4 regions of the Bradyrhizobium septentrionale genome follow, and region 3 is predicted to be linked to each of the others. Evidence: riboswitches for the same ligand, from Rfam matches in the RefSeq annotation. Region 3 holds a riboswitch; each other region holds the start of a gene.
The links. A riboswitch is a leader RNA that binds a small molecule or an ion and turns the genes downstream of it on or off. The one in region 3 is predicted to bind cobalamin.
Positions count from the first base shown of each region.

Region 1: another riboswitch for cobalamin. It lies ahead of HAP48_RS11020 (ribonucleoside-diphosphate reductase subunit alpha); the one in region 3 lies ahead of HAP48_RS24660 (ribonucleoside-diphosphate reductase subunit alpha).
Region 2: another riboswitch for cobalamin. It lies ahead of HAP48_RS04525 (ribonucleoside-diphosphate reductase subunit alpha); the one in region 3 lies ahead of HAP48_RS24660 (ribonucleoside-diphosphate reductase subunit alpha).
Region 4: another riboswitch for cobalamin. It lies ahead of metE (5-methyltetrahydropteroyltriglutamate--homocysteine S-methyltransferase); the one in region 3 lies ahead of HAP48_RS24660 (ribonucleoside-diphosphate reductase subunit alpha).

Region 1 covers NZ_CP088285.1:1,917,173-1,924,937, forward strand. The annotation lists gene HAP48_RS11005 (IS1182 family transposase) at 1-326, shown strand, start outside; partial or broken gene HAP48_RS51055 (transposase) at 576-734, shown strand; partial or broken gene HAP48_RS51060 (transposase) at 795-1,237, shown strand; gene HAP48_RS11015 (hypothetical protein) at 1,438-1,635, opposite strand; cobalamin riboswitch at 2,317-2,530, shown strand; gene HAP48_RS11020 (ribonucleoside-diphosphate reductase subunit alpha) at 2,785-4,578, shown strand; gene HAP48_RS11025 (ribonucleotide-diphosphate reductase subunit beta) at 4,569-5,642, shown strand; gene HAP48_RS11030 (YecA/YgfB family protein) at 5,847-6,437, opposite strand; gene tnpC (IS66 family transposase) at 6,467-7,765, opposite strand, start outside.
Region 2 covers NZ_CP088285.1:550,531-558,295, forward strand. The annotation lists partial or broken gene HAP48_RS04510 (IS1182 family transposase) at 1-122, shown strand, start outside; gene HAP48_RS50635 (IS701 family transposase) at 216-884, shown strand; partial or broken gene HAP48_RS51040 (transposase) at 862-996, shown strand; gene HAP48_RS50640 (IS701 family transposase) at 993-1,682, shown strand; gene HAP48_RS04520 (hypothetical protein) at 1,883-2,080, opposite strand; cobalamin riboswitch at 2,763-2,976, shown strand; gene HAP48_RS04525 (ribonucleoside-diphosphate reductase subunit alpha) at 3,231-5,024, shown strand; gene HAP48_RS04530 (ribonucleotide-diphosphate reductase subunit beta) at 5,015-6,088, shown strand; partial or broken gene HAP48_RS04535 (IS481 family transposase) at 6,835-7,765, shown strand, end outside.
Region 3 covers NZ_CP088285.1:4,797,675-4,805,439, forward strand. The annotation lists gene HAP48_RS24650 (DUF1521 domain-containing protein) at 1-1,482, shown strand, start outside; gene HAP48_RS24655 (hypothetical protein) at 2,196-2,393, opposite strand; cobalamin riboswitch at 3,075-3,288, shown strand; gene HAP48_RS24660 (ribonucleoside-diphosphate reductase subunit alpha) at 3,543-5,336, shown strand; gene HAP48_RS24665 (ribonucleotide-diphosphate reductase subunit beta) at 5,327-6,400, shown strand; gene HAP48_RS24670 (hypothetical protein) at 7,086-7,765, opposite strand, start outside.
Region 4 covers NZ_CP088285.1:793,690-801,454, reverse strand. The annotation lists partial or broken gene HAP48_RS50695 (transposase domain-containing protein) at 1-42, shown strand, start outside; gene HAP48_RS05725 (nodulate formation efficiency C protein) at 99-950, opposite strand; partial or broken gene HAP48_RS05720 (IS1380 family transposase) at 1,554-2,898, opposite strand; one part of gene HAP48_RS05715 (IS3-like element ISRj2 family transposase) at 3,738-4,615, opposite strand; one part of gene HAP48_RS05715 (IS3-like element ISRj2 family transposase) at 4,615-4,867, opposite strand; cobalamin riboswitch at 5,296-5,495, shown strand; gene metE (5-methyltetrahydropteroyltriglutamate--homocysteine S-methyltransferase) at 5,598-7,765, shown strand, end outside.

The DNA of each region.
Region 1 (7,765 bases), 2.9 Mb from region 3:
GCAGCGAAGCCAATCTCGAAGCGCTCGACACACGCAGCATCGATGGCTATGTCGCGCCCGGACGCGCCAAGCACCCGACAGTAGCGAACGGAAAAGTCGGCGGCCCGCTGACACAGGCCATGCGAAAGAAGATCGACGATGGCGGCTTCGAAACACCCTACCGATTGCGAAAGCAAGTGGCGGAGCCGGTGTTCGGACAGATCAAACAGGCAAGAGGCTTCCGCCAGTTCCTGTTGCGGGGCATCGAGAAAGTGCGCGCCGAGTGGACAATGATCTGCACCGTCCATAACCTCCTCAAGCTGTTCAACCTCGCAAACGCAGCCTGAGCCTGCTACTCTACAACAAATGCCCGTCACGAAAACATATCTGGACGGGCTCCTAGTCTGACTGAGTCACAAAACCGCCGGCCAGAATCAGCGATGGATGAAGCACGGACCATCAGTCGAGAGGCCGACATGAGCGGGCGTGGCACCAAGACGAGCGAGAAGCGATTTGCGACGTATTTGGAAGGGCTTGCCAGTGTCATCGGTCATGCTGATCGGAAGGCGCCGCTGCGCGACTATTGGGTCGGCCTGATGGCCTGTGGCGGTCGCAAGAGCGTGGAGCCGATGGCGGCGGTGACAGCTCCGGAACGGACGGCCGCCCAGCATCAATCGCTGCTGCATTTCGTCGGCAGCGGCGCCTGGTCGGATGAGAAGGTGCTGGGCAAGGTACGTGAGATGGTCCTGCCGGCGATTGAACGCCAGGGCCCCATCGAAGCCTGGATCATCGACGATACCGGATTTCCAGAGGACCAGCCTACCAAATACTGGCTCTCGACATTGCCGGAGGATGTGGCATTCCGGACTCTCGTTGAGACGGCTAAATTGCGCTGGCGCATCGAACGCGACTATCAGGAACTCAAGCAGGAGGTCGGGCTCGGCCACTTCGAGGGACGCGGCTGGCGCGGCTTTCATCATCACGCAACAATGTGCATCGCAGCCTACGGATTCGTGATCTCCGAGCGGGAGACGATTCCCCCTCAGGCACTCGGCACGCCCGGCCGATCCTGCTCGATCGCATTCCCGCAGATTACAGACCCCGCGGATTTGGCGCTGCGGACCCAACGTCACATTCCAAATTCGATCGCGACGATGCGACGGCGCCTCGAACATGGGCTCGTCCGAACGCTGTCGAGATGTCCTTGTTGTGCGATCAAGTTCGACCACTAGACAGATCATCGTTTGTGACGCAGTAGGACTAGGGACGTTAAAAGGAAATCGCAGCAGCCCGCTGCCAAAAAGATCCAGGTGCATTCGGATTCGCGGACCCGCTCGCAGCTCGGATCTGAGATCATTGAATGCGCATCTAACTGGTGGCATGTGCCAAGTCTCACTTGGCACGTCTTCGATTCGATCACCACGCGGGCTGTATCTCTATGTGGCGCCGAGCATCGGCTCACCCATCATCAAGCTCGCTCATGGCCTCATCCATATCCGACTGGGAATCGCTTATGACTTGCGTGGCGACGGAAACGAGAGCCTTTTCGAATGCTCGGCGCAGTAGCGCTGCACGCGTGTCATCGCCGCCGCTCTCGGCGGTATCGGAGGGGGCGCCAACCTGCGGCGCTGTTGCATTAATATCGGCTGCGTTCATGTCGTAACACCCGGATAGCGGCGTCGCCGCGAGATGACCTATCCGCTTCATGCTAGCAGGGGCAGCTTGCGAAAAGCTGACTAAGATCGAGCCCCCTTGGCGGCTTCATCCATGACCACGCAAGTGAGGACAACCGCTGTGCCGGCAAGGTCATTACTGCGATCGGAGCTCTGGTAAATCATGGCGCCAAAACACTTGGCCACGTCAGCAAGCGCGACGGCGACTGTTGCGCGTTGAAGGCTCAGTGGTACCACAAGCATTTGTGGAGCTATCGTGCTCGATCTGGCGCGCGCGGCAAGCCACCGAGATCGCACGATCATGGCAGGGACGCACCTCACGCCAGTTCCACAAGAAGAGCAACACCTTGCTGGCGCAGCTCGATCGCATTCTCGACCGCTTTGAATTGCAAGCCAAACGTTGCGCGTCATGAGATTATCCCTCGCCAGCATCGCCCAGAACCTTCGCCGAACGGATTCCTATCCAACGCGGGCTCGCATAGGCACCCGTCATCGCGACGGAGCATCGAAATCAAAATGCTGCCACTCTTTTCACGGAATGGGCCGAAGCAGGGGGGGGCATTTGCTCGAACAGAGCGTTGCGGGCCCGGACCCGGAGCGGACGTGGCGTCCTGCGTCTCGACTCCCCTGGCACAAGCCTTGACGAATCTCGACGCGCGGCGTCTGTATGTAGATCTGCCACGGTCTTCCATTCTGCATCTAGTAGGATGGAAGCTAAGAGGGAACCCGGTGCGCCGGTAACGGCTATTCCGGGGCTGCCCCCGCAACTGTAAGCGGCGAGCGGTTGTCATAATGGTCACTGGCCGCGACAGCACCGGGAAGGCCGACAGCCGCAGCGACCCGCGAGCCAGGAGACCTGCCGCGACAGAATAGAACGTCCTCGGGCGGGGTGCCCCGTGCGTCGCTTGCAGCCTGGGACGTTTGACCCGTCTCCTCGCAAGTCGTGCGCGTGGCTTCACCCCCTAACATCGCGGGGTTGCCGATGTCGCCGTCTTACGATTTCAATCAGCATGGTCATCTAATTGAGTGGCCGAGTGTGCGGCCGTGGCCGGCGCGGCCAAAGTCTGCCGCGCCTCAGCGGTGTGTTGTGCCGCCGCCGTCATCGGCTCCGCTGCCGCGGCCTCTCGCGCCATTGCCAAAGCCGTCCGATCTCACGCTCGATCGATCGCGCGACGGCCTGCTGACCGCGTTCGGCAAGCTAACGCTGACCGATCGCTATCTGCTCGTCGGCGAAAGCATCCAGGACATGTTCGCGCGGGTGTCCTGTGCCTTCGCGGACGATGTTGCGCACGCCCAACGTCTCTATGACGCGATGTCTCGGCTGTGGTTCATGCCAGCCACGCCGGTGCTGTCCAATGGCGGCACCACGCGCGGCCTGCCAATCTCGTGCTTCCTTAACTCGGTGTCGGACTCGCTCGAAGGAATCGTTGGCACCTGGGACGAAAACGTGTGGCTTGCCTCCAACGGGGGCGGTATCGGCACGTACTGGGGCAATGTTCGCTCGATCGGAGAGAAGGTGAAGGGCGGCGTCAGCTCAGGCGTCATCCCGTTCATCCACGTCATGGACGGCCTGACGCTGGCGATCAGCCAGGGCTCGTTGCGGCGCGGCTCGGCGGCGGTCTATCTCGATATCCAGCATCCCGAGATCGAGGAGTTTCTCGAGATCCGCAAGGCGTCCGGCGACTTCAACCGCAAGAGCCTCAACCTGCATCACGGCATCAACCTCACCGACGAGTTCATGCGTGCCGTGGGCGCCGGCACCGCGTTCGCTCTGCGCAGCCCGAAGACGAACGAGGTCGTCCGCGAGATCGACGCGCGACAGCTATGGCAACGCATTCTTGAGAACCGGTTGCAGACAGGCGAGCCTTATCTCTTGTTCATCGACACCGTGAATCGCGCGCTTCCCAAGCACCAGCGCGAGCTCGGTCTCAAGGTCTCGACCTCCAACCTGTGCAGCGAGATTACGCTCCCGACCGGCATCGACCATCGCGGCGAGGAGCGCACCGCGGTGTGCTGTCTGTCATCGCTCAACCTCGAGACCTGGGACCAATGGAATGAGGAACCCGGCTTCATCGAGGACGTCATGCGCTTCCTTGACAACGTGCTCACCCACTTCATCACGACGGCGCCGGAGGGTATGAAGCGGGCCCGCTACGCCGCCCTGCGCGAGCGCTCCGTCGGACTTGGCGTGATGGGCTTCCACTCGTTCCTCCAGGCGAATGGCATTCCAATGGAGAGTGGCTTGGCGAAATCATTCAATCTAAAGATGTTTCGGAAGATCCGGGGTGATGCCGACGCGGCATCCGTCGCCCTTGCTCGCGAGCGTGGCCCGTGCCCGGATGCCCTGGAACGTGGCGTGATGGAGCGCTTCAGCCAGAAGATCGCGATCGCGCCGACTGCTTCGATCAGCATCATCTGCGGCGGCACCAGCGCATGCATCGAGCCGATCCCGGCCAACATCTACACCCACAAGACGTTGTCTGGTGCCATCTCGGTACGTAATCCTCATCTGACCAGGGTACTGATCGCCAAGGGCGCCGACACCCCGGTGACCTGGCAGTCGATCATTGCGCAGGAGGGTTCGGTCGCCCATCTCGACATTCTGTCGGAACACGAGAAAGCGGTGTTTCGCACCGCCTTCGAGGTCGACCAGCGCTGGATCGTCGAGCTTGCAGGCGACCGGGCCGCATTCATCTGCCAGAGCCAGTCAATCAACCTCTATCTGCCGGCCGAGGTCGATAAGTGGGACCTCCACATGCTGCACTGGACGGCGTGGAAGCGTGGGGTGAAGAGCCTTTATTACTGCCGTTCAAAATCGATCTCGCGCGCGGCGTTCGCCGGCAAGATCGTCGACGATGACGAGGCCGCGCCGCGGCAGCCGCCTGCGCAGCGCGCCGATTATGAGGAGTGCCTCGCATGTCAATGATCGATCTCTCGTCTGTCGATCCGCGCACGCTGATCGGCAAGGGGCGCGTTGGTCTCCTTGACTCGACGGGCAGCTATGACGTTGATCGCTACGCTTGGGCCTACGAGTTCTGGAAGCGTCAGCAGCAGACGCATTGGATGGCCGAGGAGGTGCCGCTCGGCAACGACCTCAAGGACTGGGCGTCGGACCGCGTCACCGCCAGCGAGCGCGCGCTGCTCACCCAGATCTTTCGCTTCTTTACTCAGTCGGACATCGAGGTCGGTGACAATTATCTCAAGCGATACATCCCGATTTTCCAGCCGCTCACCGTCCAGATGATGATGGCGGCCTTCACGAACATGGAGACGGTCCACATCGACGCCTATGCGCTGCTGCTCAAGACGCTCGGCATGCCCAAGACCGAGTTCGAGGCATTTCGCAGCTATGCGCAAATGCGCGCCAAGGCGGACTACATGCACGAGTTCGGCGTTGACACCGTGGCCGATGTCGCGCGCACCCTGGCTATGTTCGGCGCCTTTACCGAAGGCATGGCGTTGTTCGCGAGCTTCGCTATGCTGCTCAATTTTCCGCGCCACAACAAGATGAACGGCATGGGACAGATCGTAAGCTGGTCGGTGCGCGACGAGAGTCTCCACTGCGAGGGCGTCATCAAGCTGTTTCACGAATGGCACCGCGAGACCGGCGCCGTGACGCGCTCGGTCCGTGACGACATCGTCGATGTCGCCAGAACGATGGTAAAGCTGGAGGAGAACTTCGTCGATCTCGCCTTTGGCCTGGGCAAGATCGAGGGCATGCGTCCTGAGCAGATCCACGCCTACGTCCGTTATGTCGCCGACTGGCGACTGACCCAACTCCGGATTGCCCCGGTTTTCGGCTTCTTCAAGGCCGAGGAGGATGGGTTCACGCAGCTCAAGCCGCATCCGCTGCCTTGGCTCGTCGAGATTCTCAATGGGGTCGAGCACGCCAATTTCTTCGAGCAGCGCGCCACGGAGTACTCCAAGGCGGCGAGCCGAGGCAGCTGGGACGGCGAGGACGGGGTGTGGGCGGCTTTCGGCCGTATGTAGGCAACCGGAACAGCATGCGTCCGTTCATACATCTTGGAGGTTCGCGGAAGTCCTCTGCTGCGGCTTCCGGCGGCACAGCGGACTCAAGCGGCATCATCCACGCCGCTCGAAAATCATAACGGGGGAACACCCGCCCACGGGGCTGATGTACCAAAGTGAAGTCTGATCTTGTGTAACCGGTATGAGCTCCCACGTCTGCGGAGATCAGCGGGCGCGTGGGTAGCGGATCGGCATCCAATATTGGCGCATGGCCTCGACGACCGCTGGAATATCGGCGTAGGCGTTACGCAGAAAGTCGGCAGTCTCGCGGCCGCTTCGGGGGGATCCGAGCATCGGCTGCCCCTGATCGTCGCGACAGTGCAACAGAATGGGCAGAAGCAGGCCGTGATTGACATTGCTGGTGTCCAGCATCGGCGCCCACGCCGACAGCCTGAGCCGCATCGCGGCATGGAAACCCTGGCACCAGGGACGCGGATCGACGTCGCCATTGGGGTTGCGCCGGTGTATCGGCTCGAACCGATCGGGGGCAGTCGAGAGGGTGTTGCTGATGTCGTTGTGGCGCAGCGCAACGGCGGAGATCGCGGCGAACTCCGGCGTGCCGCCATGGTTGAACGCGTCGGCATCGATCGCGAGCAGCGGGCAGATCCAATCGAGCGGGCTCATCGAGACCGGTCCGGCTACGATCGCGGCAGCATAGCCGTCGAGCATGGGAATGCTAGTGGCGGCAGGATGGCGATCGATGCGAGCCTGGAGCCATCGCTCGAGGTCCGCAAGCGGCATCGCGGCTGACGGCATCGACGATGCTGCTTTATGGCGACGTGGGCTCATGCCGCTGCCTGCGGTGTGCGCCGGCGCGCCGCCTTCCAGTTCCAGGCGAGCAGCTCGTGCAGCTGATGGCTCTTGGTTCGCCCGGACACGATGCGCTCCAGCACATCGGCCAGGTAGGCCTGCGGGTCGAGCTCATGGAGTTTTGCCGTGTTCACGAGCGACGCCAGGATCGCCCAGCTCTCGGCGCCGCCTTCGCTGCCGCTGAACAATGAGTTGCGTCTTCCCATCGCAATCGGGCGCATGGAACGCTCGACTGTGTTGCTGTCAACCTCGACACGGCCGTCGCGGAGAAACAGCGTCAACCCGTCCCAGTGATTGAGTGCGTAGTTGATGGCCTCCGCCAGCTTCGATTGGGAGAAGAGCTGGCCGACCATTGTGGTCAGGCGCGTCCTGAGCGCCTCCATCAATGGAGCGGACCTGGTGCGGCGGGTGGCCAGCCGCTGCTCGGCATTGCTGCCGCGGATCTCTGCTTCGATGGCATAGACCGCCTGCAGGCGCTCGATCACTTCGCGAGCGAACGGCGACTGGGTCGTCTTATACACGTCGACGAATTTGCGTCGGGCGTGGGCGAGACAAAAGGCGAGCTGGATCGCGTCGCCATGATCGCGGGCGAGCGCTTTGTAGGCCGCATAACCGTCGACCTGCAGAATGCCGGAAAAGCCCGTCAACTGTCTGGCGATCTCCGCCGTGCCGCGGCCGTCGGCGAACACGTAGGCCACCGCCGGCGGCGAGGGGCCGCCCCATGGCCGGTCATCCATCGCATGCGCCAAGAACTGGCAGATGCGCGGGCGATGTCGTCCGGGATCGAGCACCGGCATCGGCGTCTCGTCGCAGAACAGGCGCGGCGCAGCCTGGATGGTGCGCAGCTGGAGCTCATAGAGGCTCCTGAGCCACCAGGCCGCTCGCTTCACCCAGCCGGCGAGCGTCGCCCGGTCGAGATGGACACCCTGGCCGGCCAGAATTTGCACCTGTCGGTAAAGCGGCAGATACCAGGCGAACTTCGAGACTACCACGTGGCTCACGAGTGCCGTCGAGGCCATGCCGCTCTCGATTAGGCGCGGCAGCACCTTCGCCTGGATCACACCATCGGTGCAGCGGCGGCAGCCGTACTTGGGACGGACCGTCCGCAACACCCGCAGGATCGCCGGGATGATGTCCAGCACCTCGCTGACGTCCTCGCCGATCTTGTGAAGCTGGCCCTGACAACACGGGCATGCGGTCGCCTCCGGCTCCAGCACCTGCTCGCAGCGCGGCAGGTGCTTGGGCAGCGCGCCGATGTTGCGGCGCGCCTTCTT
Region 2 (7,765 bases), 4.2 Mb from region 3:
AACAGGCAAGAGGCTTCCGCCAGTTCCTGTTGCGGGGCATCGAGAAAGTGCGCGCCGAGTGGACAATGATCTGCACCGTCCATAACCTCCTCAAGCTGTTCAACCTCGCAAACGCAGCCTGAGCCTGCTACTCTACAACAAATGCCCGTCACGAAAACATATCTGGACGGGCTCCTAGTCTGACTGAGTCACAAAACCGCCGGCCAGAATCAGCGATGGATGAAGCACGGACCATCAGTCGAGAGGCCGACATGAGCGGGCGTGGCACCAAGACGAGCGAGAAGCGATTTGCGACGTATTTGGAAGGGCTTGCCAGTGTCATCGGTCATGCTGATCGGAAGGCGCCGCTGCGCGACTATTGCGTCGGCCTGATGGCCTGTGGCGGTCGCAAGAGCGTGGAGCCGATGGCGGCGGTGACAGCTCCGGAACGGACGGCCGCCCAGCATCAATCGCTGCTGCATTTCGTCGGCAGCGGCGCCTGGTCGGATGAGAAGGTGCTGGGCAAGGTACGTGAGATGGTCCTGCCGGCGATTGAACGCCAGGGCCCCATCGAAGCCTGGATCATCGACGATACCGGATTTCCCAAGCAGGGGCGACATTCAGTTGGAGTTGCACGGCAATATTGCGGGCAGCTCGGCAAGCAGGATAATTGTCAGGTGGCGGTGTCACTTTCGATTGCCAACCACCACGCCAGCCTGCCTGTCGCTTATCGCTTTATCTTCCGAAGGAATGGACTGAGGACTGCGATCGGCGGCGCAAGGTGGGCATTCCTGCCGAAGTTGGCTTCCGGACCAAGCCGGAGATCGCGCTGGAGCAGTTGCGGTGGGCTGCGCGAGCGGCCTTCCACGCGGTGTCGTACTGATGGACGCGGGCTATGGCAATAACAGCGACCTGCGCACGGAGATCACGGCGCTGGGATTGACCTATGTGGCGGGTCTTCTGTCGAGCACAACGGTATGGGCGCCCGGTACCGGTCCCTTGCCGCCGAAGCCATGGTCGGGCCGCGGCCGTCCACCGAAACTGATGCGTACCGTCAGCATCAGCCGGCCGCCGTCAAGGCGCTCGCGATCGGCCTGCCGGCCAAAGCTTGGCGCACCATCACGTGGCGGCAAGGAATGAACGAAAAGCTGACCTCGCACTTTGCCCGCGTGCGGGTCCGTGCCGCGCATCGTGATTATTGGCAAACCACCCGGCGATTGGAGGAATGGTTGCTGATCGAATGGCCAAAAGGCGAGGACCAGCCTACCAAATACTGGCTCTCGACATTGCCGGAGGATGTGGCATTCCGGACTCTCGTTGAGACGGCTAAATTGCGCTGGCGCATCGAACGCGACTATCAGGAACTCAAGCAGGAGGTCGGGCTCGGCCACTTCGAGGGACGCGGCTGGCGCGGCTTTCATCGTCACGCAACAATGTGCATCGCAGCCTACGGATTCCTGATCTCCGAGCGGGAGACGATTCCCCCCTCAGGCACTCGGCACGCCCGGCCGATCCTGCTCGATCGCATTCCCGCAGATTACAGACCCCGCGGATTTGGCGCTGCGGACCCAACGTCACATTCCAAATTCGATCGCGACGATGCGACGGCGCCTCGAACATGGGCTCGTCCGAACGCTGTCGAGATGTCCTTGTTGTGCGATCAAGTTCGACCACTAGACAGATCATCGTTTGTGACGCAGTAGGACTAGGGACGTTAAAAGGAAATCGCAGCAGCCCGCTGCCAAAAAGATCCAGGTGCATTCGGATTCGCGGACCCGCTCGCAGCTCGGATCTGAGATCATTGAATGCGCATCTAACTGGTGGCATGTGCCAAGTCTCACTTGGCACGTCTTCGATTCGATCACCACGCGGGCTGTATCTCTATGTGGCGCCGAACATCGGCTCACCCATCATCAAGCTCGCTCATGGCCTCATCCATATCCGACTGGGAATCGCTTATGACTTGCGTGGCGACGGAAACGAGAGCCTTTTCGAATGCTCGGCGCAGTAGCGCTGCACGCGTGTCATCGCCGCCGCTCTCGGCGGTGTCGGAGGGGGCGCCAACCTGCGGCGCTGTTGCATTAATATCGGCTGCGTTCATGTCGTAACACCCGGATAGCGGCGTCGCCGCGAGATGACCTATCCGCTTCATGCTAGCAGGGGCAGCTTGCGAAAAGCTGACTAAGATCGAGCCTCCTTGGCGGCTTCATCCATGACCACGCAAGTGAGGACAACCGCTGTGCCGGCAAGGTCATTACTGCGATCGGAGCTCTGGTAAATCATGGCGCCAAAACACTTGGCCACGTCAGCAAGCGCGACGGCGACTGTTGCGCGTTGAAGGCTCAGTGGTACCACAAGCATTTGTGGAGCTATCGTGCTCGATCTGGCGCGCGCGGCAAGCCACCGAGATCGCACGATCATGGCAGGGACGCACCTCACGCCAGTTCCACAAGAAGAGCAACACCTTGCTGGCGCAGCTCGATCGCATTCTCGACCGCTTTGAATTGCAAGCCAAACGTTGCGCGTCATGAGATTATCCCTCGCCAGCATCGCCCAGAACCTTCGCCGAACGGATTCCTATCCAACGCGGACTCGCATAGGCACCCGTCATCGCGACGGAGCATCGAAATCAAAATGCTGCCACTCTTTTCACGGAATGGGCCGAAGCAGGGGGGGGGCATTTGCTCGAACAGAGCGTTGCGGGCCCGGACCCGGAGCGGACGTGGCGTCCTGCGTCTCGACTCCCCTGGCACAAGCCTTGACGAATCTCGACGCGCGGCGTCTGTATGTAGATCTGCCACGGTCTTCCATTCTGCATCTAGTAGGATGGAAGCTAAGAGGGAACCCGGTGCGCCGGTAACGGCTATTCCGGGGCTGCCCCCGCAACTGTAAGCGGCGAGCGGTTGTCATAATGGTCACTGGCCGCGACAGCACCGGGAAGGCCGACAGCCGCAGCGACCCGCGAGCCAGGAGACCTGCCGCGACAGAATAGAACGTCCTCGGGCGGGGTGCCCCGTGCGTCGCTTGCAGCCTGGGACGTTTGACCCGTCTCCTCGCAAGTCGTGCGCGTGGCTTCACCCCCTAACATCGCGGGGTTGCCGATGTCGCCGTCTTACGATTTCAATCAGCATGGTCATCTAATTGAGTGGCCGAGTGTGCGGCCGTGGCCGGCGCGGCCAAAGTCTGCCACGCCTCAGCGGTGTGTTGTGCCGCCGCCGTCATCGGCTCCGCTGCCGCGGCCTCTCGCGCCATTGCCAAAGCCGTCCGATCTCACGCTCGATCGATCGCGCGACGGCCTGCTGACCGCGTTCGGCAAGCTAACGCTGACCGATCGCTATCTGCTCGTCGGCGAAAGCATCCAGGACATGTTCGCGCGGGTGTCCTGTGCCTTCGCGGACGATGTTGCGCACGCCCAACGTCTCTATGACGCGATGTCTCGGCTGTGGTTCATGCCAGCCACGCCGGTGCTGTCCAATGGCGGCACCACGCGCGGCCTGCCAATCTCGTGCTTCCTTAACTCGGTGTCGGACTCGCTCGAAGGAATCGTTGGCACCTGGGACGAAAACGTGTGGCTTGCCTCCAACGGGGGCGGTATCGGCACGTACTGGGGCAATGTTCGCTCGATCGGAGAGAAGGTGAAGGGCGGCGTCAGCTCAGGCGTCATCCCGTTCATCCACGTCATGGACGGCCTGACGCTGGCGATCAGCCAGGGCTCGTTGCGGCGCGGCTCGGCGGCGGTCTATCTCGATATCCAGCATCCCGAGATCGAGGAGTTTCTCGAGATCCGCAAGGCGTCCGGCGACTTCAACCGCAAGAGCCTCAACTTGCATCACGGCATCAACCTCACCGACGAGTTCATGCGTGCCGTGGGCGCCGGCACCGCGTTCGCTCTGCGCAGCCCGAAGACGAACGAGGTCGTCCGCGAGATCGACGCGCGACAGCTATGGCAACGCATTCTTGAGAACCGGTTGCAGACAGGCGAGCCTTATCTCTTGTTCATCGACACCGTGAATCGCGCGCTTCCCAAGCACCAGCGCGAGCTCGGTCTCAAGGTCTCGACCTCCAACCTGTGCAGCGAGATTACGCTCCCGACCGGCATCGACCATCGCGGCGAGGAGCGCACCGCGGTGTGCTGTCTGTCATCGCTCAACCTCGAGACCTGGGACCAATGGAATGAGGAACCCGGCTTCATCGAGGACGTCATGCGCTTCCTTGACAACGTGCTCACCCACTTCATCACGACGGCGCCGGAGGGTATGAAGCGGGCCCGCTACGCCGCCCTGCGCGAGCGCTCCGTCGGACTTGGCGTGATGGGCTTCCACTCGTTCCTCCAGGCGAATGGCATTCCAATGGAGAGTGGCTTGGCGAAATCATTCAATCTAAAGATGTTTCGGAAGATCCGGGGTGATGCCGACGCGGCATCCGTCGCCCTTGCTCGCGAGCGTGGCCCGTGCCCGGATGCCCTGGAACGTGGCGTGATGGAGCGCTTCAGCCAGAAGATCGCGATCGCGCCGACTGCTTCGATCAGCATCATCTGCGGCGGCACCAGCGCATGCATCGAGCCGATCCCGGCCAACATCTACACCCACAAGACGTTGTCTGGTGCCATCTCGGTACGTAATCCTCATCTGACCAGGGTACTGATCGCCAAGGGCGCCGACACCCCGGTGACCTGGCAGTCGATCATTGCGCAGGAGGGTTCGGTCGCCCATCTCGACATTCTGTCGGAACACGAGAAAGCGGTGTTTCGCACCGCCTTCGAGGTCGACCAGCGCTGGATCGTCGAGCTTGCAGGCGACCGGGCCGCATTCATCTGCCAGAGCCAGTCAATCAACCTCTATCTGCCGGCCGAGGTCGATAAGTGGGACCTCCACATGCTGCACTGGACGGCGTGGAAGCGTGGGGTGAAGAGCCTTTATTACTGCCGTTCAAAATCGATCTCGCGCGCGGCGTTCGCCGGCAAGATCGTCGACGATGACGAGGCCGCGCCGCGGCAGCCGCCTGCGCAGCGCGCCGATTATGAGGAGTGCCTCGCATGTCAATGATCGATCTCTCGTCTGTCGATCCGCGCACGCTGATCGGCAAGGGGCGCGTTGGTCTCCTTGACTCGACGGGCAGCTATGACGTTGATCGCTACGCTTGGGCCTACGAGTTCTGGAAGCGTCAGCAGCAGACGCATTGGATGGCCGAGGAGGTGCCGCTCGGCAACGACCTCAAGGACTGGGCGTCGGACCGCGTCACCGCCAGCGAGCGCGCGCTGCTCACCCAGATCTTTCGCTTCTTTACTCAGTCGGACATCGAGGTCGGTGACAATTATCTCAAGCGATACATCCCGATTTTCCAGCCGCTCACCGTCCAGATGATGATGGCGGCCTTCACGAACATGGAGACGGTCCACATCGACGCCTATGCGCTGCTGCTCAAGACGCTCGGCATGCCCAAGACCGAGTTCGAGGCATTTCGCAGCTATGCGCAAATGCGCGCCAAGGCGGACTACATGCACGAGTTCGGCGTTGACACCGTGGCCGATGTCGCGCGCACCCTGGCTATGTTCGGCGCCTTTACCGAAGGCATGGCGTTGTTCGCGAGCTTCGCTATGCTGCTCAATTTTCCGCGCCACAACAAGATGAACGGCATGGGACAGATCGTAAGCTGGTCGGTGCGCGACGAGAGTCTCCACTGCGAGGGCGTCATCAAGCTGTTTCACGAATGGCACCGCGAGACCGGCGCCGTGACGCGCTCGGTCCGTGACGACATCGTCGATGTCGCCAGAACGATGGTAAAGCTGGAGGAGAACTTCGTCGATCTCGCCTTTGGCCTGGGCAAGATCGAGGGCATGCGTCCTGAGCAGATCCACGCCTACGTCCGTTATGTCGCCGACTGGCGACTGACCCAACTCCGGATTGCCCCGGTTTTCGGCTTCTTCAAGGCCGAGGAGGATGGGTTCACGCAGCTCAAGCCGCATCCGCTGCCTTGGCTCGTCGAGATTCTCAATGGGGTCGAGCACGCCAATTTCTTCGAGCAGCGCGCCACGGAGTACTCCAAGGCGGCGAGCCGAGGCAGCTGGGACGGCGAGGACGGGGTGTGGGCGGCTTTCGGCCGTATGTAGGCAACCGGAACAGCATGCGTCCGTTCATACATCTTGGAGGTTCGCGGAAGTCCTCTGCTGCGGCTTCCGGCGGCACAGCGGACTCAAGCGGCATCATCCACGCCGCTCGAAAATCATAACGGGGGAACACCCGCCCACGGGGCTGATGTACCAAAGTGAAGTCTGATCTTGTGCTGAGTTGCTTCGGTGCGGCAGACTTCGAAAAGGCGATCACAATCGTTGCAATTTGCAGGACCAAGCGCGGGCATTGGTCGGCGATCTTTGAGGCGCGCTCGCCTTGCGGGAAAGTCGGCGTGACCTCATCGATGCGGACCAATGGAACCGGTTTATGCACACCTGCACAAAAGGGCGGCGAAAGCCTGAGTGGAAGCCGCCAGTCTGTTCAGGGCGACCGTGCATGCGATGACGGCGCTTGATGATCAGGGTCATCGACGCGGCCGTCTCCATACAGCAAACGGCCGGGAGGCGAGTAGAGTGAGGAGGCCAGTTGGTGATCGCTCCTCTTCAGCCGTACAGCTAGACAATTTCGATCAGGTTTCCGCATATCGAGTGGACCCCTTGAAAGGAACTTGGCCGGCGGAGTATCCGCCAGCCAAGAGCGATCGTCATCACGTGCTCCTGCTGTTGGCGGAGACAATCTATCAACCTTCGCACATGGCCCTTGTCGCTGCTAAAGCTATGGGCACTAGGTGTTTAGTCCCAAGCTTTGATGGTGCATTCTTATCGCACGATTCGAAGGATGCGCTATGGGACAGGTTTTACACGGCTGCGCCACCACGACGGAGGCAATCCGTCGAGCAATACAAGATAGTCAAGAGAGCCTGAGAGCGCTCGCCAGGCGCTACGGGATCAACCAAAAGACCGTCGCGAAGTGGAAGGGGCGCGAGACAGTCGCCGATCTCCCGACAGGCCCAACGGAAGCCAAATCGACCGTGCTTTCCATCGAGGAGGAGGCGATCATTGTTGCTTTCCGGCGGCATACGCTATTGCCGCAATCGACGATTGCCTCTATGCGCTTCAGCCGACCATCCCACATCTGACGCGATCATCCCTGCATCGCTGTCTCCAGCGCCACGGCATCAGTCGATTGCCGGAGGTCGAAGGCAGTAAGCCTCCGAAGAAAAAGTTCAAGGCTTATCCGATCGGCTATTTCCACATCGACATTGCTGAGCTCCAGACCGCTGAAGGCAAGCTCTATCTCTACGTCGCCATCGATCGCACCAGCAAGTTCGCCTTCGTGCAACTGGTCAGGAAGACGGGAAGGACCTCCGCCTCCGCCTTCCTCGAAGCTCTGATCGCGGCTGTGCCCTACAAGATCCATACGGTTCTCACCGACAATGGGATCCAGTTCACCTTCTTGCCGCGCTACGCGGACGGCCCGACGGCAAGATACGTGACACATATGTTCGATATGCGCTGCCAAGAGAATGGCATCGAACATCGGCTGACCAAGATCAAGCATCCCTGGACCAATGGGCAGGTCGAGCGCATGAACCGCACGATCAAGGAAGCGACCGTCCAACGCTATCATTACGATCGACACGATCAGCTCGAAGCACACCTTGCTGACTTCATTAACGCATACAACTACGCTCGGCGGCTGAAGACCCTGAAGGGCCTCACGCCCTACGAATATATCTGCAAAGCCTGGACAAAGGAGCCCGAACGATTCACCCT
Region 3 (7,765 bases):
TATCTTCCCGTGGCCGGTCTCCCCGTGGTCGGCGCACTCGATTCGACGGTGAATGGAGTGGGGTCTGACGGGGTGGTTGCCAGCCCCGCTTTCGGCGCGCTGTTGGGGCAGTATGCCTCGACGGGTGCCTACCAGTACCTGCCGGCAGGTACTGCCGTCGTTGTCGCTCCGGTGGTCGTCACTCCAGTCGTGGTTGCTCCCATGTACATGATGGCGCCACCTCCTCCTTCCATGCTGTTGAGCCAGCAAAGTTCGGGTTTGGAGTCTTCCGTCGATCCGGTATGGACGCATGAGGTCAAGGATGGTAAGGCCACGATCAACCTCGGCGACAAATATACGATCACGGCCAATGAGAAGGATGGCACCTGGACCGTTCGCAACAACCAGACCGGCCATGTCACGAAGATCCATGGCGATCCCCATGTTGACGCGGACGGGGATGGCAGGGATGACTTCGACTTCAAGAAAGATATGACCTTCCAGCTCGACGATGGGACCAAGATTGCCGTCAATAATGTCGACTACGGTAATGGTGAGGCCATCTCCTCAAAGTTGACCATTACGAACGGTCACAACGCGATGGTTGTGGAGGGGCTCGGCGACGACAAGGATGGCAAAAACAATCTGAGGGTGACCCAGTCCAATGCTGGCATGACTCTTGATGAGCTGACACCCGATGGTGCCCAGGTGATCCATGAGAGTGGCCAAGGCTGGGTCGATGGCGCCGGCGGCGTGGTGAATCAGGCGAGTATCGATGCCGGCGAACAGGGTCGCGCGCCGGGCAACTACCAGTCTGCAAGCGCAACGCCTGCCACTGCAACACCCGTGTTCTTCGTTCCTCCTCCACCGCCGCCTCTTGCGATGGTTCCGCTTGCCGTCGCGCCGGCGCCGTCATCTCAGCCAGCGCCAGTGTGGTCGCACGAGGTCAAGGACGGCAAGGCGACGATCAACCTTGGTGATAAGTATACGATCACAGCCGATGAGAAGGACGGCACCTGGACCGTTAGGAACAACCAGACCGGCCATGTCTCGAGGATCCACGGCGATCCTCATGTCGATGCTAATGGCGACGGCAAGGACGATTTCGACTTCAAGAAAGGTATGACCTTCCAGCTCGACGACGGCACGAAGATCACGGTGGACACGGTCGATTATGGCAAGGGAAAAACCATCTCCTCGAAGCTCACCATCACCAACGGCGACAATGCCATGGTTGTGGAGGGGCTCGGCGACGACAAGGATGGGAAGAACAATCTGAAGGTCACGCAGTCTAATGCTGGGCGGACGCTTGATCAGCTGACGTCCGATGGAGCTCAGACAATCCATGAGACAAATCAGGGGTGGGTTGACAACTCCGGACGCAAGGTGACGCAGTCGGTGATCAACCACAATGAGAACCCGGATGCGCCGCCGGATTTCAAGACGATGATGCGCGAGAGCATGTTCCGGCGCATTTTCCGTCACGATGCACAGCCGGCATGAGGCCCGATCCCGGGGCGTGTCGGAAACTCGTGGAAGCGGGCGCTAGCGCCCGCCTTTCATTTTCGCCAAACGGCCGCGAGAATGGCAGCTTGGCGATCTATCGATTCAGGATCGACGGTAACAGCCAGATTGTCTCGGCAATCGCAGCCTTCGCCCCGACAAACGGGCGGAGGGCCTCCAGGCCCGGCTACCCGGCCAGAATTGCTGCGGCGCGTTCCCGCCCGTTGTCGGCGATGGAGGCGTTGCACAGGAACGGTGCTCTCAGGTTTGTCTGCATGCCGACGCAAGCGTCGCAGTGAAAATCCCGTCAAGATCGCAGATTGGATTGAGGGCTGCCTCGACGGCGCGATCTACCCTCGGCTCAAAAGCACAAGCCCTGTCTCGCGTTGAGCTCTGCCTGTCTTTAGCCTCCGAAGCCGGGCGTGAACCCCAGCGCCCCCGAACATCCATCAGCTTCTCAGGAAGCCGGAGGCGCCGTGGGCTATGAGCATCGCCATTCCCGTCAAAGTCTGCTGCTAGGGACGTTAAAAGGAAATCGCAGCAGCCCGCTGCCAAAAAGATCCAGGTGCATTCGGATTCGCGGACCCGCTCGCAGCTCGGATCTGAGATCATTGAATGCGCATCTAACTGGTGGCATGTGCCAAGTCTCACTTGGCACGTCTTCGATTCGATCACCACGCGGGCTGTATCTCTATGTGGCGCCGAGCATCGGCTCACCCATCATCAAGCTCGCTCATGGCCTCATCCATATCCGACTGGGAATCGCTTATGACTTGCGTGGCGACGGAAACGAGAGCCTTTTCGAATGCTCGGCGCAGTAGCGCTGCACGCGTGTCATCGCCGCCGCTCTCGGCGGTATCGGAGGGGGCGCCAACCTGCGGCGCTGTTGCATTAATATCGGCTGCGTTCATGTCGTAACACCCGGATAGCGGCGTCGCCGCGAGATGACCTATCCGCTTCATGCTAGCAGGGGCAGCTTGCGAAAAGCTGACTAAGATCGAGCCCCCTTGGCGGCTTCATCCATGACCACGCAAGTGAGGACAACCGCTGTGCCGGCAAGGTCATTACTGCGATCGGAGCTCTGGTAAATCATGGCGCCAAAACACTTGGCCACGTCAGCAAGCGCGACGGCGACTGTTGCGCGTTGAAGGCTCAGTGGTACCACAAGCATTTGTGGAGCTATCGTGCTCGATCTGGCGCGCGCGGCAAGCCACCGAGATCGCACGATCATGGCAGGGACGCACCTCACGCCAGTTCCACAAGAAGAGCAACACCTTGCTGGCGCAGCTCGATCGCATTCTCGACCGCTTTGAATTGCAAGCCAAACGTTGCGCGTCATGAGATTATCCCTCGCCAGCATCGCCCAGAACCTTCGCCGAACGGATTCCTATCCAACGCGGGCTCGCATAGGCACCCGTCATCGCGACGGAGCATCGAAATCAAAATGCTGCCACTCTTTTCACGGAATGGGCCGAAGCAGGGGGGGGCATTTGCTCGAACAGAGCGTTGCGGGCCCGGACCCGGAGCGGACGTGGCGTCCTGCGTCTCGACTCCCCTGGCACAAGCCTTGACGAATCTCGACGCGCGGCGTCTGTATGTAGATCTGCCACGGTCTTCCATTCTGCATCTAGTAGGATGGAAGCTAAGAGGGAACCCGGTGCGCCGGTAACGGCTATTCCGGGGCTGCCCCCGCAACTGTAAGCGGCGAGCGGTTGTCATAATGGTCACTGGCCGCGACAGCACCGGGAAGGCCGACAGCCGCAGCGACCCGCGAGCCAGGAGACCTGCCGCGACAGAATAGAACGTCCTCGGGCGGGGTGCCCCGTGCGTCGCTTGCAGCCTGGGACGTTTGACCCGTCTCCTCGCAAGTCGTGCGCGTGGCTTCACCCCCTAACATCGCGGGGTTGCCGATGTCGCCGTCTTACGATTTCAATCAGCATGGTCATCTAATTGAGTGGCCGAGTGTGCGGCCGTGGCCGGCGCGGCCAAAGTCTGCCGCGCCTCAGCGGTGTGTTGTGCCGCCGCCGTCATCGGCTCCGCTGCCGCGGCCTCTCGCGCCATTGCCAAAGCCGTCCGATCTCACGCTCGATCGATCGCGCGACGGCCTGCTGACCGCGTTCGGCAAGCTAACGCTGACCGATCGCTATCTGCTCGTCGGCGAAAGCATCCAGGACATGTTCGCGCGGGTGTCCTGTGCCTTCGCGGACGATGTTGCGCACGCCCAACGTCTCTATGACGCGATGTCTCGGCTGTGGTTCATGCCAGCCACGCCGGTGCTGTCCAATGGCGGCACCACGCGCGGCCTGCCAATCTCGTGCTTCCTTAACTCGGTGTCGGACTCGCTCGAAGGAATCGTTGGCACCTGGGACGAAAACGTGTGGCTTGCCTCCAACGGGGGCGGTATCGGCACGTACTGGGGCAATGTTCGCTCGATCGGAGAGAAGGTGAAGGGCGGCGTCAGCTCAGGCGTCATCCCGTTCATCCACGTCATGGACGGCCTGACGCTGGCGATCAGCCAGGGCTCGTTGCGGCGCGGCTCGGCGGCGGTCTATCTCGATATCCAGCATCCCGAGATCGAGGAGTTTCTCGAGATCCGCAAGGCGTCCGGCGACTTCAACCGCAAGAGCCTCAACCTGCATCACGGCATCAACCTCACCGACGAGTTCATGCGTGCCGTGGGCGCCGGCACCGCGTTCGCTCTGCGCAGCCCGAAGACGAACGAGGTCGTCCGCGAGATCGACGCGCGACAGCTATGGCAACGCATTCTTGAGAACCGGTTGCAGACAGGCGAGCCTTATCTCTTGTTCATCGACACCGTGAATCGCGCGCTTCCCAAGCACCAGCGCGAGCTCGGTCTCAAGGTCTCGACCTCCAACCTGTGCAGCGAGATTACGCTCCCGACCGGCATCGACCATCGCGGCGAGGAGCGCACCGCGGTGTGCTGTCTGTCATCGCTCAACCTCGAGACCTGGGACCAATGGAATGAGGAACCCGGCTTCATCGAGGACGTCATGCGCTTCCTTGACAACGTGCTCACCCACTTCATCACGACGGCGCCGGAGGGTATGAAGCGGGCCCGCTACGCCGCCCTGCGCGAGCGCTCCGTCGGACTTGGCGTGATGGGCTTCCACTCGTTCCTCCAGGCGAATGGCATTCCAATGGAGAGTGGCTTGGCGAAATCATTCAATCTAAAGATGTTTCGGAAGATCCGGGGTGATGCCGACGCGGCATCCGTCGCCCTTGCTCGCGAGCGTGGCCCGTGCCCGGATGCCCTGGAACGTGGCGTGATGGAGCGCTTCAGCCAGAAGATCGCGATCGCGCCGACTGCTTCGATCAGCATCATCTGCGGCGGCACCAGCGCATGCATCGAGCCGATCCCGGCCAACATCTACACCCACAAGACGTTGTCTGGTGCCATCTCGGTACGTAATCCTCATCTGACCAGGGTACTGATCGCCAAGGGCGCCGACACCCCGGTGACCTGGCAGTCGATCATTGCGCAGGAGGGTTCGGTCGCCCATCTCGACATTCTGTCGGAACACGAGAAAGCGGTGTTTCGCACCGCCTTCGAGGTCGACCAGCGCTGGATCGTCGAGCTTGCAGGCGACCGGGCCGCATTCATCTGCCAGAGCCAGTCAATCAACCTCTATCTGCCGGCCGAGGTCGATAAGTGGGACCTCCACATGCTGCACTGGACGGCGTGGAAGCGTGGGGTGAAGAGCCTTTATTACTGCCGTTCAAAATCGATCTCGCGCGCGGCGTTCGCCGGCAAGATCGTCGACGATGACGAGGCCGCGCCGCGGCAGCCGCCTGCGCAGCGCGCCGATTATGAGGAGTGCCTCGCATGTCAATGATCGATCTCTCGTCTGTCGATCCGCGCACGCTGATCGGCAAGGGGCGCGTTGGTCTCCTTGACTCGACGGGCAGCTATGACGTTGATCGCTACGCTTGGGCCTACGAGTTCTGGAAGCGTCAGCAGCAGACGCATTGGATGGCCGAGGAGGTGCCGCTCGGCAACGACCTCAAGGACTGGGCGTCGGACCGCGTCACCGCCAGCGAGCGCGCGCTGCTCACCCAGATCTTTCGCTTCTTTACTCAGTCGGACATCGAGGTCGGTGACAATTATCTCAAGCGATACATCCCGATTTTCCAGCCGCTCACCGTCCAGATGATGATGGCGGCCTTCACGAACATGGAGACGGTCCACATCGACGCCTATGCGCTGCTGCTCAAGACGCTCGGCATGCCCAAGACCGAGTTCGAGGCATTTCGCAGCTATGCGCAAATGCGCGCCAAGGCGGACTACATGCACGAGTTCGGCGTTGACACCGTGGCCGATGTCGCGCGCACCCTGGCTATGTTCGGCGCCTTTACCGAAGGCATGGCGTTGTTCGCGAGCTTCGCTATGCTGCTCAATTTTCCGCGCCACAACAAGATGAACGGCATGGGACAGATCGTAAGCTGGTCGGTGCGCGACGAGAGTCTCCACTGCGAGGGCGTCATCAAGCTGTTTCACGAATGGCACCGCGAGACCGGCGCCGTGACGCGCTCGGTCCGTGACGACATCGTCGATGTCGCCAGAACGATGGTAAAGCTGGAGGAGAACTTCGTCGATCTCGCCTTTGGCCTGGGCAAGATCGAGGGCATGCGTCCTGAGCAGATCCACGCCTACGTCCGTTATGTCGCCGACTGGCGACTGACCCAACTCCGGATTGCCCCGGTTTTCGGCTTCTTCAAGGCCGAGGAGGATGGGTTCACGCAGCTCAAGCCGCATCCGCTGCCTTGGCTCGTCGAGATTCTCAATGGGGTCGAGCACGCCAATTTCTTCGAGCAGCGCGCCACGGAGTACTCCAAGGCGGCGAGCCGAGGCAGCTGGGACGGCGAGGACGGGGTGTGGGCGGCTTTCGGCCGTATGTAGGCAACCGGAACAGCATGCGTCCGTTCATACATCTTGGAGGTTCGCGGAAGTCCTCTGCTGCGGCTTCCGGCGGCACAGCGGACTCAAGCGGCATCATCCACGCCGCTCGAAAATCATAACGGGGGAACACCCGCCCACGGGGCTGATGTACCAAAGTGAAGTCTGATCTTGTGCTGAGTTGCTTCGGTGCGGCAGACTTCGAAAAGGCGATCACAATCGTTGCAATTTGCAGGACCAAGCGCGGGCATTGGTCGGCGATCTTTGAGGCGCGCTCGCCTTGCGGGAAAGTCGGCGTGACCTCATCGATGCGGACCAATGGAACCGGTTTATGCACACCTGCACAAAAGGGCGGCGAAAGCCTGAGTGGAAGCCGCCAGTCTGTTCAGGGCGACCGTGCATGCGATGACGGCGCTTGATGATCAGGGTCATCGACGCGGCCGTCTCCATACAGCAAACGGCCGGGAGGCGAGTAGAGTGAGGAGGCCAGTTGGTGATCGCTCCTCTTCAGCCGTACAGCTAGACAATTTCGATCAGGTTTCCGCATATCGAGTGGACCCCTTGAAAGGAACTTGGCCGGCGGAGTATCCGCCAGCCAAGAGCGATCGTCATCACGTGCTCCTGCTGTTGGCGGAGACAATCTATCAACCTTCGCACATGGCCCTTGTCGCTGCTAAAGCTATGGGCACTAGCCGGCGGGCGGATCTTGCCCCGCGTCTGCCGGCCTGTCTTCGTCCACATCTGCGGGCCAAAGGCTCGGGTCCAGTGCTGGCGTGAGGCGAATGAAGCCCTCGTCTCTCCATTCGGCCGTGTGAGGTACGCCGAAAAGGGTAAAGACTTTGGTCGGGTGGTCTTGGGTCGGCAGTACCCCGCTGCGCTCCAGCATGTCGATCTGAGCGCTTGTGGCTGTTTGGCCCATGAAAACCCAGTAGTCCTTGGCGAGACGTCCGTCCCGCATACGGAACTCGGAAAGTTCTGGCGGTACAACTTCGGAAGGCCCAGCCTGAGATGGTCCGGCGTGCGAGGGATTTTTATCCATATCCTGCCATAGCAAATCTTGGTCGAAATCAGGATGCGCCTCGATCGCCTGAGCGATCGTCTGCTGCGAGAGGTGATGCGGGGACCGTTCTGGTGCTGGATCTGCACCGAGCGCAGCCGGCGCATGCGAATCATCCTCCCAACCCAAGCCTGGCGAATAGGGTTGCGCTATATCCAGGTACGGCGAAAAAGGGTGCCGAGCATCCAAGTACGGCGAATAGGGATGGCCTGCGTCCAGATATGGCGAATAGGGCTCCCCCGGCAGCGCGGGCGAGGCGGTACGATGTGGCGCAGCACCACCCTGAGCGCCGTTGAGCTGCTGCTCAAAGC
Region 4 (7,765 bases), 4.0 Mb from region 3:
GATGGCCAACCGCTCTACCGGCAGGAGGCCATCTACGTCCGCGTGAGTAACAGAATGCGCTAAGTGCAGACCGCATGGCTGCTCCGTGACGCTCAGTCTCAAGGAGTTATGCTGGGATCATGATCTGTGGGGCCATTTGCCGAGGCCTTTCGCGCCTTCTCCAATGCGTCATGTTCATCTGGCTCTATGCGATCGAACCAAGAGCCCGGAGGAAATGCCGCGATGCGCTTGGCAAAGAAGGATTGCGGCTCCCAATCTCGTCGCGCCCGCTTCTCGAAGGTGATGACCCCGTTGCGGGTAAAATAGCGCGGCCCTGGAATGTTACAGTTCACCAAAAGCAGGACACGCCACATGTCACCCTTATCGGTCGCATTCTCATTCGGCTTCGGCACGTAATCCACTACAACGGGTTCCATGATATTGCAGCGGCCGCGCCGCAGAAGATTGCCGAGCTTTCCTTGCGCCGTCGTCACGAAGTTGAAGTTGGCCGGATCATGCAGAAAGTGAAGATTAGCGGTCCTTTCGCCATCTGCGATTTCACCGGCGATCAGCGAGAGCGCAAAGGCGCGCCAGCCCAGTTCAATGGGCTTTGCATATGTCGACGCCACTTCAATGCCTCCGTCAGATGCGACCTTCCAGGTGATAACGTACACTTCGTCTGATGCACGCTCGTGGTGCCTTGTCCACGACAGATACACGTATTCAGTTCGGTCAACTCCTTCAGCGACCCCCCACGTTTGAGTGACGAACTGCGCCACCTTCGAGACTTTGGAGGTAATTTGTTCTATGGTCTCGCCGTCCTGCGCTCGCCATGTTGACCTGACCCGTTCGACAAGGGCGTTGTCGTTGGCGCGAACACTGTTGCTCGTCGTGGCCAGCTCGGCGTGGCAGATCAGCGATCGAATGAGCCAGAACCAAAGCACATGTCTTCCAACCGTTTTACGCTTCATAGTTGTCGGCTCGTCTGGCTTTCATCCACACACATCAATTCCGAGGCGGGTAACTTCAACGCGCTATGCGCGATCGCATGAAGTTAGCGGCGACGTGACGGGGGCGCCCGCTGGTGTCCCGCGCGAGCAGGCGTAGTCCCCTTTGTGTCACGCGCCGCTAACTTCGGTGGCTAGCCACAGCCTCAACTTGCAATGCTGGACCTACCCAGGAGGAGAAGCCTGGGCTACCGAGAGCCTGCATTCTTCGTGCCAGCTAATAGGCGGCCGTTTGCACTATAATTGTGTCGCCTTTGTCGACTTTCCGACCTGCGTACGTTGCAATGCGTCCCTTCAGTCCGCCTCGACCTGCAGAATTCATGGCACGCGCTTGATCACGCGCTTAATCTCCGGTGGCGCAGGTGATCGACTTGCGGCGAGGTGTCTCACGACAGTCTAGCCCGTCCTATTCGTGAGAGTGCGGTTTTTTGGTCCGATTGATGTGGCCGCACATCTGCTCTGACGAGGCGCGCGGGATTGCCTTCGGCTTTTCACCGCCTGACGACCCGTACTTTGCAACGCGCTTAAGGTGTAGGTTGGGCGAACGGGGGGCGGACGCCCCGCCGGTCAAGGACCGAGCGGCAGCAGCGCGCCTGGCAAGCCGCGGATCAGGTCGGCTTCGGGACATGCCGCGGCAAACGCAAGGCGAATGCGGCTCGTGGTCTCGACGACACGGGCAGCGAGTTTCAAGAGCCGAAGACGCAGCGTCGCGAACTCGGCAGTGGCCAATTCCCGGACTTTGGGAATCGCGTCGCGCACGGTCAGCATCAGCCAATAAGCGGCGGTGTGGAGAACGAGGCGGACTTGATTGGCGAGCGCCGAACGACAGCTGGTGCGATCGGAGGCGAGCTGTGTCTTATGCAGCTTGATCAGATTCTCGGCTTGGCCGCGCGCGCAATACAGGCTGTCGTAGATCCACTCGGCCGAACCGACATCGAGGCTGGTGACGACCGAAGCGGATGTCGAGGCCAAGCATCGTCGCCTCAATACGGGCGACGGTGCGCCGTTCGCGATCCCAGGACTTTGCCTTGTGGCGCGTCTCGGTATAGCCACGCAGAACCGGCAGGTTCTCGATGGCGCGTCGCGTGCGGATGTCGTCGGCGGCCTCGTCGACTTTTCTGGCGAGCGGCTTGGTGCCGGACAGACCGAAGATGTAGTCGATGCCGTTGGTCTCGCACCACGCCATTGCCTCCGGCCGAGCATAGCGCCCGTCGCCACGGAACGTAATTCGCGTGTTGTGCCACCGCGTCCGGATATGCCGGATCAGGCGGCGCAGATGGGCACGCACCTCGACGCCGCCCGGCGTCTTGCCGGGCCGCAGCACGACCGCCACGGGCCGGCTCTTCTCCGTGTCGTAGACGTGGATCGGCAGGAAGCAGCGTTCGTCATAATGAGCGTTGAACAGCGAGAGCTGCTGATGGCCGTGGACGACATCGCAGGTATCATCGATGTCGAGCGTGACGGATGCCGGCTCGCGCGGGTAGCTATCCATCCATGCGTCGACCAAAGTGTAGGTCAGTCGGATCACGTCGCGCAGGCGCGGAGCATTCTCCAGCCGCGACAGCGTCGGTTGGGAACACAGATCGCGACCCGTGTCCGGCAGCCGTCCGCAGGCCAGCTTGAATGCGGGATCGGACCGCAGATGATCGAGGTCGTCGGCGTCCTCGTAGCCGCAGCAGATCGCGAACATGCGCGCGCGGAACATATCGACAAGGCTGTGCACGACCCGCGTCGGATCGCGCCGATCCGGGAACACCCGGGCCAAATTGTCGGCCAAGCCGAGACGCCGCTCGGCCATCGCCAGAAGCATCACGCCCCCGTTCGAGGTCAGCCGACCGCCATCGAAGGCAGCTGTGACTTTCCTGGCGTGAACGGCTGGAAACGAGAAGGGCAGAATCGTATCATCGGTCATGGCGGGCGTGGTGTTCGCGGCTGAAGGTGATGGGGTGGCTTTGCAACCGAATCCTACGCCGCATCAGCGCTTTACACCACGCTCGCCAGCCTCTCAGGCGCCCTCTGACGAATAAGACGGGCTAGAGCAGATTGTCTACCATCGAACCCGTCGTTCGGTTTTGAACGTCGTGGCTCTATCCACACGCGATTGGCGCTCCTTCGCGACTATGCGACAGTCCTGAAGTGCTAGTTGCAGCGCCAGGCAGATGTGCTTGGCACTCAAGGGCCCACAACGATACGAAACCGCCCATCAGCGCCGGGCGTTTAGAACAGACGCCGCCGAAGTGCACGCTTTAAGCAGGCGGGCGAGATGATAGCATTCACTGGCATGCGCGATCGCTCGTGTCGGCCGGCGCATATCGTGCTCTTCAATCGACCGGAAGATGCGGCTTCGACGCAAGTCCTGTCCTCCGCAAGCAGGTAGAGGCGCTGAGCCGTGCTAGCCTCGGCTTGAGCCGATCAATAGTTTCGAGAGAATCTGTCGAGCGGCGTTACTCAAGAGCGGTCTTACCATCAATCCGAACAAGCCGACCGCCGAGACGGCAACAGCAAAGACACCGAGGGCACTCCAAACAGCCATTTTCATTGCGAGCCGGTCTCCTTGGTTTGGTTGATATGCTTGCCTGGGCAGTATCGCCAAAAAGTGTCCGAGAGAGCTGGCGCCGGTTGTTTGGACAGCGCCCCGCGGGATTTAAGTGGATTCCTGCCGGGTTATGCTGAACGCGGGGCCTTACGATTTTGTCGTTGCGTCGGGAGGGCGTAGCCCGACCAGAGCGACGACAAAATCGTCGGCGACGGTCATGCGGCGATCACCATAGCTTGCGTGCCGAAGTAAGCCTCGTCGGGCGTGCGCCCGTCAAGGCTCGAGTGAGGGCGTCCCTGATTGTAGAAGGCCAGATACTTGGCAATTGACGCTCGCGCCTCGGACACGCTGTCGTAGGCGCGGAGATAAACTTCTTCGTATTTGACCGTGCGCCAGAGCCGCTCGACAAACACGTTGTCGCGCCAGGCGCCCTTGCCGTCCATGCTGATGGCGATCTTCGCGTCCAGCAGCACATCGGTGAACTCGAGGCTGGTGAACTGGCTGCCCTGGTCCGTGTTGAAAATCTCGGGCCTGCCGTGCTTCGCCAACGCCTCCTGGACCGCTTCGACGCAGAAGGCCGCCTCCATTGTGATCGAGACGCGATGGGCCAGGACCCGTCGGCTGAACACATCGACGACCGCCGCGAGATAGACGAAGCCACGCCGCATCGGAATGTAGGTGATGTCCATTGCCCACGCCTGGTCGGGCCGCTCGATCTTCAATCCGCGCAACAGGTACGGGTAGATCTTGTGACCCGGTGCCGGCTTACTCGTGTTCGGGCGACGATAGACCGCCTCGATCCCCATGCGCTTCATCAGCGTCGCGATGTGGCGGCGACCGGCGTATACGCCCTCCCGCCGCAGCAACGATCGCTGCATACGCGCTCCCGCGAAGGGATAATCGAGATGCAGCTCATCGAGCCGACGCATCAAGGCAAGGTCCTCGGCCGAAACTGGCCGAGGTTCATAGTAGACCGTGCTGCGAGCCAGCTTCAGGACCTTCGCCTGGCGCACGATAGAAAGATCATGACCGCGGTCGATCATCGCTTTGCGCTCAGCAGGCCCGCCTTGGTGAGCGCGCCGGACAAAAAATCGTTTTCCAACGCCAGCTCGCCGATCTTGGCATGTAACGCCTTCAAATCGACCGGCGTCTCGGCCGACGCCTTGTCATGCCCAAACACGCCGGCGGCGCCTTCCAGGAGCTGGTTTTTCCAGATCGTGATCTGGTTCGGATGAACATCAAACAGTTGCGCCAGCTCCGCCAGCGTCTTGTCGCCTTTGACCGCAGCCAAAGCAACCTTCGCCTTGAATGCCGGAGAATGCATCCGGCGGCTCTTCTTCGTCATCTTCGCTCCTGATTCGCGGCAAGAATCCTCGCCGCTGTCAGGCAGAAAATCCACTCAAGCTACTGTCCGAATTTGCGGAGCCAGCTCTGAGTGACGCCTACCAGAAATGGCTGGCATCACAGAAACACCTCGCGCCGCGTATGCTATCTTATTCGGTGGATCGTTGATTGCTTGGAGAAGGCAGCGCGCCGTGCTTGATGAACCGGGGCCAGCTTGCATGAAAGCCGTCTGTTCGACCAAGTGGTCCTCGGCGCAAAGGCGGCGTATTCGGATTTGTCGCTGCCCACGCGGAGGGACTTTCGGGATGTCATCCGATGTCCGTGATTGCAGAGCGACTTCTGCATCGAGGATGAACGGTGGGCATGCCGCTAGGCACATTAGCAGATCGCAACATGAATTCGCGAGGTTGACGGAACATCCCTTTTGCCGATAATTGAAGGTGTCGAGGTTCTCCAGTCTCATTAGGCCGGAGCTAAGAGGGAAGCCGGTGTCAATGCCGGCGCTGTCCCCGCAACTGTGAGCGGCGAGCCGCTGTCCAACGAAGTCACTGAAGCCTGACGGTTTCGGGAAGGCCGGACAGCAGCGCTGAGCCGCGAGCCAGGAGACCTGCCCCGACACTATCTTCGTCCACGGGCGGGGTGTCCCGGTGGTGCGCCAAGCAGCGGTCGCTCGCGCGACTTCTTCTGCCTGCGTCCGCCATGGCCTTTGCCCCCAATATGGGGTTAACGCTATGTCTCTTCTCTCTCTTCCGGTTGCCACACTCGGAACGCCACGCATCGGTCCAAGGCGAGAGCTCAAGGTTGCGCTCGAAAGTTACTGGGCCGGAAAAATCGCCGAACAGCAGTTGCTCGAGGATGCAGCTGGCCTACGTGCCGCAAATTGGGCTCGCCAGAGGTCTCTCGGTATCACCGTGATCCCATCGAACGATTTCTCGCTGTACGACCAGGTGCTCGACACCAGTGTCATGGTTGGTGCCATCCCAGAAGTCTACGAGACGAATGCCGGATCCATTTCGCTCAAGACATACTTCGCCATGGCACGCGGGTCACAATGCGACGGTCAGGATGGGAGTTGCGGTCACCCGTCGCGTGGATATGGCGCACCCGCGCAGGAGATGACCAAATGGTTCGACACCAACTACCATTACATGGTCCCGGAATTTCACCCGGGGCAGACTTTCAGACTATCCTCTCGCAAACCAATCGAGGAGTACGAGGAAGCCAAGGCCCTTGGCTTTCAGACGCGCCCTGTCCTGATCGGGCCGGTTACATTCTTGAAGCTTGGCAAGAGTGCCGATCGTGCGTTCCAGCCACTGTCACTGCTGGATGACCTGATACCGGTCTATATTGAGCTTTTGAAGGAATTGGCCAAACGCGGGGCAAATTGGGTTCAATTCGACGAACCTTGGCTAGTCCTTGATCTGGATGAGAGTTCGCGAAACTCCTTGGTACATGCTTATGGCCGGCTCGCAAAGGAAGGGCCGGCCATCAAGATCATGGTTGCAAGCTATTTCGGTGGCCTCTGCGACAATCTGGACGCTGCCCTGCGCCTGCCTGTTGCCGGGCTTCACGTCGATCTGGTTCGCGCGCCAGAGTTATTGAGCCAGATCATTGCGAGCGGCCGAAGTGACCTCGTCATGTCGCTCGGCGTCATAGACGGTAGGAATGTTTGGCGATCGAATTTGTCGGCGCTCCGCCAGCGACTGGACCCCGCGATTGCGAAGCTTGGTAAGGACCGCGTACAGATCGCCCCATCCTGCTCGCTGCTTCATGTGCCGGTCGATGTTGAACTCGAGACCGGGCTCGCCTCCGACGTCAAGAGCTGGCTTGCTTTCTCGGTTCAGAAGATGCGTGAGCTTGCGACCTTGGCGCGGGCACTCGCAGGCGACCAGAATGTTGCGAAAGCTCTTGCGGAATCGGAGTGTGCCGCAGCCGTCCGCCGGACGTCGCCGAAGATCCGAGATGCCAATGTCGTTGTCCGGCTGAGTGCGATCAACCAGGCCATGCGCCGGCGCGCCAGCCCATTTGCCAGTCGGGCCGAGATCCAACGCAAGCGCTTCGGGCTGCCAGCGTTCCCGACCACGACGATCGGATCGTTTCCTCAGACCTCAGAGGTCCGTAATACCCGGGCGGCGCATGCGCGAGGCGCGATGAGCGACGAGCAATACGACAAGTTCCTCAAGGAAGAGACGGCGCGCGCCGTACGTTGGCAGGAAGACATCGGTCTGGACGTGCTCGTCCATGGCGAGTTTGAGCGCAATGACATGGTGCAGTACTTCGGCGAGCAACTCTCCGGCTTCGCATTTACCAAAAACGGTTGGGTGCAATCCTATGGCTCGCGCTGTGTCCGGCCGCCGATCCTGTTTGGAGATGTCTCGCGGCCGAAGCCGATCACGGTGGACTGGTGGCGCTATGCGCAGTCGCTAACCAAAAGGCCGATGAAGGCGATGTTGACCGGACCAGTAACGATCTTGAACTGGTCGTTCGTTCGCGAGGATATTCCCCGAAGCGAAGTCTGCCGTCAGATTGCGCTCGCAATTCGAGATGAAGTCGGCGATCTCGAGAATGCGGGTGCTTCCATGATCCAGATCGATGAGGCTGCACTACGCGAAGGCTTGCCATTGCGTCGTGCGCAGTGGACCGTTTACCTCGAGTGGGCTGGAGATTGCTTCCGCATCTGCTCATCGGGCGTCGCCGAACAAACTCAGATTCATACCCACATGTGTTACTCAGAATTCAACGACATCATCCATGCGATTGCTGCAATGGACGCAGATGTCATCTCGATTGAGACTTCGCGCTCGAAGATGGAACTGCTCGACGCGTTCAGGAACTACAACTATCCGAACCAAATTGGGCCAGGCGTGTACGACATTCATTCCCCACGCGTTCCCGAGAC